DNA from 2 places in the Paenibacillus ihbetae genome. Region 2 is predicted to be linked to the other one. Evidence: a T-box and tRNA genes for the amino acid it is inferred to sense, from the RefSeq annotation. Region 2 holds a T-box; the other holds one or more tRNA genes.

Region 1 (4,193 bases), 340 kb from region 2:
TCGTATCTAGGTTCTAACCTGGTACCGTGATCCGGTACGGGGACAGTGTCAGGCGGACAGTTTGACTGGGGCGGTCGCCTCCTAAAGAGTAACGGAGGCGCCCCAAGGTTCCCTCAGAATGGTTGGAAATCATTCGAAGAGTGCAAAGGCATAAGGGAGCTTGACTGCGAGACCTACAAGTCGAGCAGGGACGAAAGTCGGGCTTAGTGATCCGGTGGTACCGCATGGAAGGGCCATCGCTCAACGGATAAAAGCTACCCTGGGGATAACAGGCTTATCTCCCCCAAGAGTCCACATCGACGGGGAGGTTTGGCACCTCGATGTCGGCTCATCGCATCCTGGGGCTGAAGTAGGTCCCAAGGGTTGGGCTGTTCGCCCATTAAAGCGGTACGCGAGCTGGGTTCAGAACGTCGTGAGACAGTTCGGTCCCTATCTGTCGTGGGCGTAGGAAATTTGAGAGGAGCTGTCCTTAGTACGAGAGGACCGGGATGGACGTACCGCTGGTGCACCAGTTGTTCCGCCAGGAGCATGGCTGGGTAGCTACGTACGGACGGGATAAGCGCTGAAAGCATCTAAGCGTGAAGCCCCCCTCAAGATGAGATTTCCCAGTATGTAAGACCCCTTGAAGACGACGAGGTAGATAGGTTGGAGGTGGAAGTGCAGTAATGCATGGAGCTGACCAATACTAATCGGTCGAGGGCTTATCCTACAAGCTTTCTGAAAGAAAGCTCGCTACGGAAGCATAGACAAAAACCCACCAAAGTGAAGAAGAGCTTCGCAGCTGATTCCGATTACTTTGGCGGGGCCCGGAAAGATCTGAGGATCTGAAGGGACATTGCTACGGATTCTAATCAACGCAAAGACGTTTCGTATCTAGTTTTCAGGTGATCAAACCATCACTTGAATTGAATAATGTTCCCTGATAGCTCAGTTGGTAGAGCACTCGACTGTTAATCGAGTTGTCACAGGTTCGAGTCCTGTTCGGGGAGCCATTTATGGAGAGGTGTCCGAGTTGGCCGAAGGAGCACGATTGGAAATCGTGTAGGCGTCAAAAGCGTCTCGAGGGTTCGAATCCCTCTCTCTCCGCCACTATTATTTAAAGCATGGCCCGTTGGTCAAGGGGTTAAGACACCTCCCTTTCACGGAGGTAACAGGGGTTCGAATCCCCTACGGGTCACCATCTTTTCTTTAAAAAAGACTTGATTTTGTTGCCGGTTATCTGGTATGATAGAAATCGCTTTGTTGCGGAGGCTTAGCTCAGCTGGGAGAGCATCTGCCTTACAAGCAGAGGGTCGGGGGTTCGATCCCCTCAGCCTCCACCATAAATAACATTGTAACCCTTTTATAATGACGCGGGGTGGAGCAGTTCGGTAGCTCGTCGGGCTCATAACCCGAAGGTCGCAGGTTCAAATCCTGCCCCCGCAACCAATTATATCGCATATGCGATAGTGCCTCGTGGAACTGTGGTGTAGAGGCCTAACATGCCTGCCTGTCACGCAGGAGATCGCGGGTTCGAATCCCGTCAGTTCCGCCATTTTTTAACTTTTGGGATGAGATGAGTGTCCGATATGGGATTCGTCGAAGTTCACGAAGAGCGTAAGGCTCGGTAGCTCAGTCGGTAGAGCAGAGGACTGAAAATCCTCGTGTCGGCGGTTCGATTCCGTCCCGAGCCACCATGTTTCACAATTGCATACGCCGGTGTAGCTCAATTGGTAGAGCAACTGACTTGTAATCAGTAGGTTGGGGGTTCAAGTCCTCTCGCCGGCACCACTATGGAGGATTAGCGAAGTGGCCAAACGCAGCAGACTGTAAATCTGTTCTCTTACGAGTTCGGTGGTTCGAATCCATCATCCTCCACCAGTTTTATAGGGGCATAGTTTAAAGGTAGAACAGCGGTCTCCAAAACCGTTAGTGTGGGTTCAATTCCTGCTGCCCCTGCCAATCGAAACTTAATAAATATGGCGGTCGTGGCGAAGGGGTTAACGCACCGGATTGTGGCTCCGGCATTCGTGGGTTCAAGTCCCATCGATCGCCCCATATTACAAAAAATCATATTGGGGATTAGCCAAGCGGTAAGGCAACGGACTTTGACTCCGTCATGCATAGGTTCGAATCCTATATCCCCAGCCATGATTTCTGCGGACGTGGCTCAGCGGTAGAGCATCGCCTTGCCAAGGCGAGGGTCGCGGGTTCGATTCCCGTCGTCCGCTCCATTTTCATTTCTGGCGCCATAGCCAAGTGGTAAGGCACAGCTCTGCAAAAGCTTTATCCCCAGTTCGAATCTGGGTGGCGCCTCCATTCACTATTCTGTGCCCTTAGCTCAGCTGGATAGAGCGTTTGACTACGAATCAAAAGGTCAGGAGTTCGAATCTCTTAGGGCACGCTTTTATGCCGGTGTGGCGGAATTGGCAGACGCGCGCGACTCAAAATCGTGAGGGAAACCGTGGGGGTTCGAGTCCCTTCACCGGCATCATCCAAAAGGAATGCAAGACGATTATCGTCTTGCATTCCTTTTTTGCGTTTCTCGTCTTATCGTCTTATGATCGGCTGGTGAGATCACGTTCGACCGGATTAGACGCTTTGGAGCGGAAAGTCGGGCTCGGCTAACACGGTTTTGAATGAATGAACACGTTCTTGGCTGGATCGAATACGGTCCGGATGGAATGGACGCCGTCTGGATGGATTGGACAAGGTCTGAATGCCATAAGAGTAGTAGGAAGTTCGGGCTGCTTTAATGGGCCAGGAACGGTTTGGACGCAGGTCTATAGAGGGCCCCGACTTAGGTCTAGGTGCAAAAACCGTCCGCAGTCCGTTTTAGTGAAACGTGAAATTACCTAGAATAGAGTCATAAGGTTGAACACATAAACAACGATCAAACGACAGAAAGGCGGTGTATAAATGAGATATTCGAGAGGAAACGGATTAAGTCTCCTGCTGATTGGTCTAGGAGTTTTGATTCTTCTGGGTGTATTCGCTCCTCTGCTCGGATGGTTGTTCAGTCTTTTGCTTCCCGTCCTGATGATTGCTTTAGGATATTACGGAATTCGGCGAGGCAACGCTCTGATCGGGTGGATTATTCTTGGTATCGGCGTCATCTGGTTGATGGGTAAGCTGTCTTGGCTCATCGGTCCGGTACTCGGTATTATCCTGATCATCTACGGGGTGTCCCGATTCAAGAAGGGAAGACCGCGCTACTAATGGCGATACAGGATGACGAACAGCTGAAGCTAAGGATAAGAAGTTGATAGAAGAGGAGGGCTAAACCTAAATGAGTGTTTTCAGACGGATACGAGACATTACCGTTGCAACCTTGAACGAAAGACTCGAACAGAGTCAGGATCCGGTTCGATTGATCGATCAGTTCCTTCATTCGACAAGACAAGACATCACGGAAGCCGAGAAGCTTCTGCAGCAATGCCAAACTCACTCTCGGCAGCTGAAACAGCAGGTTGACCAAGCCGAGACCATGCGGGATAAGCGTGAGGAGCAAGCGCTGCTTGCGTTGAAGGCCGGTGAGGATCATCTGGCCAAGCTGGCACTTCAAGAGAAGCTGATCTATGAAGAAAAGATTGAACAATACCAGGGCTTGTTATCTACCAGCCTGGAGTCGCTGAGAGAGATTGAAGAGCAGCTCGGAGAGCTCCGCATGGAGTATCAAACCGTATACAGCAAGCGACAGTACTATGTTGCCCGGATGGAGACTCTCCGTCTGCAGCAGAAGATGAATGAACGTACCGGCGCATACGGCGGTCAAGATGTTCCAAGGATGTTCAACCGGCTTGAGGATCGCATCAGCGATTGGGAGCTTGAAGCCAGAAGCTTGCGCGATTTACGCCGGATGGGCCAAGAGTACGTGGAACAGGCAGGCAATACCGTCTCTTCCGTGCTCGAGAAGGAACTCGCCCGATTGAAGCAAAAGCTGAATGACAGCGGAAAGGAGTAACCATGAGTAGATTGTACCGTTCTACCCGAGACAAAATGTTTACCGGGTTGATCGGCGGCATATCCGATCATTTCGGAGTCGAATCGACCATCCTCAGAATTATATTTGTAGTCAGTATCTTTTTCACTGGCGGTACAACACTATTAATTTACCTGATCGCGTCGTTGGTTGTTTCCAAAGAGCCGCCGTATTATCACGATCCATACGCACCTCATGGAGGACATGGAGGATATCGCTTCAATGATGCACC
Region 2 (4,193 bases):
TTATCGTTCATGCCCAGCTCCTTGGCCGAGCAGATCATCCCTTGGGACAGCACGCCCCGCAGCTTCGCTTTCTTAATGTCCAGGCCGCCCGGAAGCTTCGCGCCGACAAGAGCGACCGGCACTTTCTGTCCGGCGTCAACGTTCTTCGCCCCGCACACGATCTGCAGATCTTCCTCCTGCCCTGCATCCACTACACAGACGTTAAGCTTATCCGCGTCCGGATGCTTTTCCTTGCTCTTCACGTAGCCGACAACGACCTTGCTGATTCCCTGATTCCGTTTCTCGATGACGTCGATCTCAATGCCGGCTGACGTAATCCGACCGGCAAGCTCCTCTGTGCTGACGCCCTCGAGCGATATATAATCGGACAACCAATCCGTTGAAACTCTCATTGTATATTCACTTCCCTTATCTTGTTTAAGTTAGATCCGCGTAAACTGCTTCAAAAATGCCGTATCGTTGTTGAAGAAATGCCGGATGTCATCCACGCCGTATTTCAGCATGGCGATCCGCTCGACTCCCATGCCGAATGCAAAGCCGCTGTATTTTTCCGGATCATAGCCGCCCATCTCCAGCACTTTCGGATGAACCATGCCGCAGCCCAAAATTTCGAGCCAGCCGGTATGCTTGCACACGCGGCATCCGCTGCCGCCGCACTTCACGCAGGAGACATCCACTTCGGCGCTCGGCTCGGTGAACGGGAAGAAGCTTGGGCGCAGGCGAATCTGCGTATTTTCCCCGAACATTTCCTGTACGAATTGCAGCAGCGTTCCCTTAAGGTCGCTCATCCGGATATTCTCCCCGATGACCAGGCCTTCGATCTGGTGGAACTGGAACGAGTGGGTCGCGTCATCGTCGTCCCGGCGGAATACCCGGCCCGGGCAGATGATTTTGACCGGAACCTCCCCTTCCATCGCCAGCATCGTCCGCGCTTGCACCGGAGAAGTCTGGGTACGCATCAGCAAATCCTCCGTCAAATAGAAGGAATCCTGCATGTCGCGAGCCGGATGGTTCTTCGGCAAATTCAACGCCTCGAAGTTGAAATAATCGGTCTCCACTTCCGGTCCCTCGGCGACGCGGTAGCCCATTCCGATGAAAATGTCCTCGATATCCTGAATGACTTTGCTGAGCGGATGAATCGCGCCTTGCGCAAGCTTCCTTCCCGGAAGCGTAACATCCACCTTCTCCGCACGGAGCCGTTCTTCCGTCTCCTGCTGCAGGAACGCCTCCTGCTTGCTCACGATAACTTCCTCAATCGCCCCGCGGACATCGTTCGCCACCTGTCCGATTACCGGGCGCTCCTCGGCGCTCAACTGGCCCATGCCGCGTAAAATTTCGGTCAGTGCCCCTTTTTTGCCAAGGTATTTCACCCGCAGATCATTCAAGCGCTGCGGATCGCTCACGTCCTGCAGTTGTGCTAATGCTTCCTGCTTCAATGCTTCCAATTTCTCTTTCATTGCTGTTCGCACACCCCTTCATGAACTCGTATTTGCTTTCTTGCCTGCAAATAAAAAAGGCCTTTTCTCCCGAAAAGGGACGAAAAGACCGTGGTACCACCCTTGTTAGCATACCAGCTTCTTGAGAATGCGGCGTGCAAACACCGGCATTCCCTGATATAAGCAGACATATGCTCACTTGACCGACGTAACGAATCGGACCCGTTATCCCCTACTGTACGGCATTGTGCCGTGTTCAGGGAACTGCTCCGGAGCGAACTTCACCAGCCTGATTCCATAGAGACGCTCTCAATCTGCGGCATCTCTTCCCTGTACGGAGGCACTGACTACTCTTCTCCATCCATGCATTTAAACGCTATGGCAAATATAAATTTATAGGGTATATTATATGCAACCTTTCGACATATGGCAAGCTGCATTTACCCGAAATGCCTTATACTAGAAGGTTTGCCCGTACCGATTCGCGCTTATTCACCTTGCAGCCGGGCAAGCTCCTTCCGGAGCGTCCGGATTTCGGCGAGCCAATCCTCATCCTGCTCTGCTCCACCCTCCCCGGCCGAGAGTCCAAGCAGCTCTTGAATCCGGTACTCCAGCTCCATCCTGCGGTTCTCCTTGTCGGTATCTCCCCTGATCACCCCGACACGGGCCATTTGCTCCTCTTCCTCTGCGACGCTGCCCTCGAACCAGACCGGCGTGCCGCCTGGCTTCAGGGTCAGAAGCCGGTTGGCGACTTTGCGAACCAGGTACCTGTCATGCGATACGAGCGCTATTGCTCCCGGAAAGCGGACAAGAACCTCCTCAATCACCTCGCGCGTATCCACATCCAGATAGTTGGACGGTTCATCGAGCACCAGAAGATGGGCCCCGCTAAAATACAGCTTCAGGAAGGCCGTGCGGCATTTCTCCCCCATGCTGAGCTGGCCGATCCGTTTGAAGACGTCATCCCGGCGGAACAGGAAGCATCCGAGCAGCGTTCGGGCATGGCTCTGCGTCATTCCAGGAATGGCAAGCAGACTGTCCAGCAAGGTCATGTCATCCTCCAGCCCTTCGAGCTGCTGGGAGAAATACCCGATTTTGACGGCCGGATGCCAGGCAACGGTCCCTTCCGTCGGCGTAATTTCGCCTAGCAGAAGCTTAAGCAGCGTCGTTTTTCCGCTTCCGTTCGGCCCCCGGACCGCGAGACGGTCCCCGCGGTTCAGTTGAAAGCTGAAACGGTCAAACAGCAGACGGTCTCCGAATCCGAAGCTCATCTCCTTGACGCGCAGCAGCGTTTTGGCACCAATGGCCTCCGCATCCAGCTCCATTTTCAGCTTCGGATCGCTCCGCGGTTTATCCACACGCTCCGCTTCCAGCCTTTCGAGCGCCTTCTCCTTGGCATGGTATCTCGAAATGTTCTTCTTGGCTTTCGCCTTATAGTAGCTGGCCGTGATTCGAACATCTCCATCCCCTGCCGAATTATGCGCTTTATGGAACCATTCCTCATATCGGCGAATCGATTCTTCAAGCGCTTTGCGGGCCAACTCCTGCTTGCGGTAGAGGGTTTCCTGCTCACGGAGCTCACGCTCTTTCTCCCTCCGGTAATCGGTGTATCCCCCACGGTACCTCCGCAGCTCGTTGGCGGACAACTCGCACACTGAGGTGGCAACGCGATCGATGAATTCCCTGTCATGGGATACGAACAGTACGGTCCCTTTATACACGGAGACAAGCCACTGCTCGAGCCAGACCAGGCTCTCACTGTCCAGATGATTGGTCGGCTCATCCAGAAGCAAAAATTGAGGATTCCGTACGAGCAGTGCGGCCAGCATCACCTTCGTCTTTTGTCCGCCGCTCAGTCCTTTATAGGGAACTGGCCAGACCTCCGACCCGATGCCGAGCATCGTCATGGCCTTCTCGACTTCAGTCTCCCACTGGAAGCCTCCACCGGACTCATAGCGCTCTAACAGATTCCCGTACTGCTCAACCAGCCGATCCATAGCATCAGCATCACTTGCCTGCATCTGCTTCTCTATAGCGGCAAGCTGCTGCTTAAGCTCCCAAAGGGACGATTCGCTGCGGCTGCGAACCATTTCGAGCGCCGTCATCTCGGATTCGTCAGGCTCATCCTGCTGCCGCATCCAGCCCCATCGTTCCCTTGGCAGTACCGCCTCGACCGTTCCGTTCGTCGGCTGGCGCTCTCCTGCCAGGATCGACAACAGCGTGGATTTCCCCATTCCGTTTCGTCCATACAGGGCGATGCGCTCTCCCTCGGCCACCTCCAGGTGGATCCCCTCGAACAGCGGCTTTCCTTGCAGCTCCATTCCTATATCCTTAGCCTTTAAGATCATTGTCATATAACCTCATCCTCCCTGAAAAATCCATTAAAAAAACCGCAGGCCATGGCCTACGGCGGATCATCGAAGAAAGAGATGCGGATGTGTTTATGAAATGAACGGCATGATACGACAGCTCCCTGGCTACAGCGCACGCGCTGTTCCTTCCAACATACAGCGGTTCTGTTCGGATGCCGAACATCCCAAAACGAAGCCCGCCGATCATGGGTGGGAATTGCTGATCAAGCCGGATTGAAGTTCCCTTTGTATAGAAAATTAAAAAAGGCACCTCGAATCCCATTTTTCAGACACACCAAATCTCTTCTCCAGCACCGTAGAGAAACGCCTGCAACATCATTGCAGTTGTCAGAGAAAAGGGTATCTTACTTCATCGGACTATGGTTACCTCGCATTCCTGTAATTG

What was found. The T-box of region 2 lies ahead of pheS (phenylalanine--tRNA ligase subunit alpha). A T-box ahead of a tRNA ligase gene usually reads a tRNA of that ligase, here a tRNA-Phe.
Region 1: it has a tRNA-Phe gene. The T-box ahead of pheS (phenylalanine--tRNA ligase subunit alpha) is inferred to sense a tRNA for this amino acid. The anticodon was not compared.

What each region holds. Positions count from the first base shown of each region.
Region 1 covers NZ_CP016809.1:4,215,411-4,219,603, forward strand. Annotated here, with positions in the region: rRNA gene BBD41_RS18680 (23S ribosomal RNA) at 1-709, shown strand, start outside; tRNA gene BBD41_RS18685 (tRNA-Asn) at 917-992, shown strand; tRNA gene BBD41_RS18690 (tRNA-Ser) at 998-1,089, shown strand; tRNA gene BBD41_RS18695 (tRNA-Glu) at 1,106-1,180, shown strand; tRNA gene BBD41_RS18700 (tRNA-Val) at 1,247-1,322, shown strand; tRNA gene BBD41_RS18705 (tRNA-Met) at 1,352-1,428, shown strand; tRNA gene BBD41_RS18710 (tRNA-Asp) at 1,458-1,534, shown strand; tRNA gene BBD41_RS18715 (tRNA-Phe) at 1,601-1,676, shown strand; tRNA gene BBD41_RS18720 (tRNA-Thr) at 1,695-1,770, shown strand; tRNA gene BBD41_RS18725 (tRNA-Tyr) at 1,775-1,860, shown strand; tRNA gene BBD41_RS18730 (tRNA-Trp) at 1,868-1,941, shown strand; tRNA gene BBD41_RS18735 (tRNA-His) at 1,962-2,037, shown strand; tRNA gene BBD41_RS18740 (tRNA-Gln) at 2,056-2,130, shown strand; tRNA gene BBD41_RS18745 (tRNA-Gly) at 2,139-2,213, shown strand; tRNA gene BBD41_RS18750 (tRNA-Cys) at 2,225-2,298, shown strand; tRNA gene BBD41_RS18755 (tRNA-Arg) at 2,310-2,383, shown strand; tRNA gene BBD41_RS18760 (tRNA-Leu) at 2,391-2,470, shown strand; gene BBD41_RS18765 (hypothetical protein) at 2,899-3,198, shown strand; gene BBD41_RS18770 (PspA/IM30 family protein) at 3,269-3,943, shown strand; gene BBD41_RS18775 (PspC domain-containing protein) at 3,946-4,193, shown strand, end outside.
Region 2 covers NZ_CP016809.1:4,558,944-4,563,136, reverse strand. Annotated here, with positions in the region: gene pheT (phenylalanine--tRNA ligase subunit beta) at 1-392, opposite strand, end outside; gene pheS (phenylalanine--tRNA ligase subunit alpha) at 423-1,457, opposite strand; T-box leader at 1,530-1,809, opposite strand; gene abc-f (ribosomal protection-like ABC-F family protein) at 1,925-3,790, opposite strand.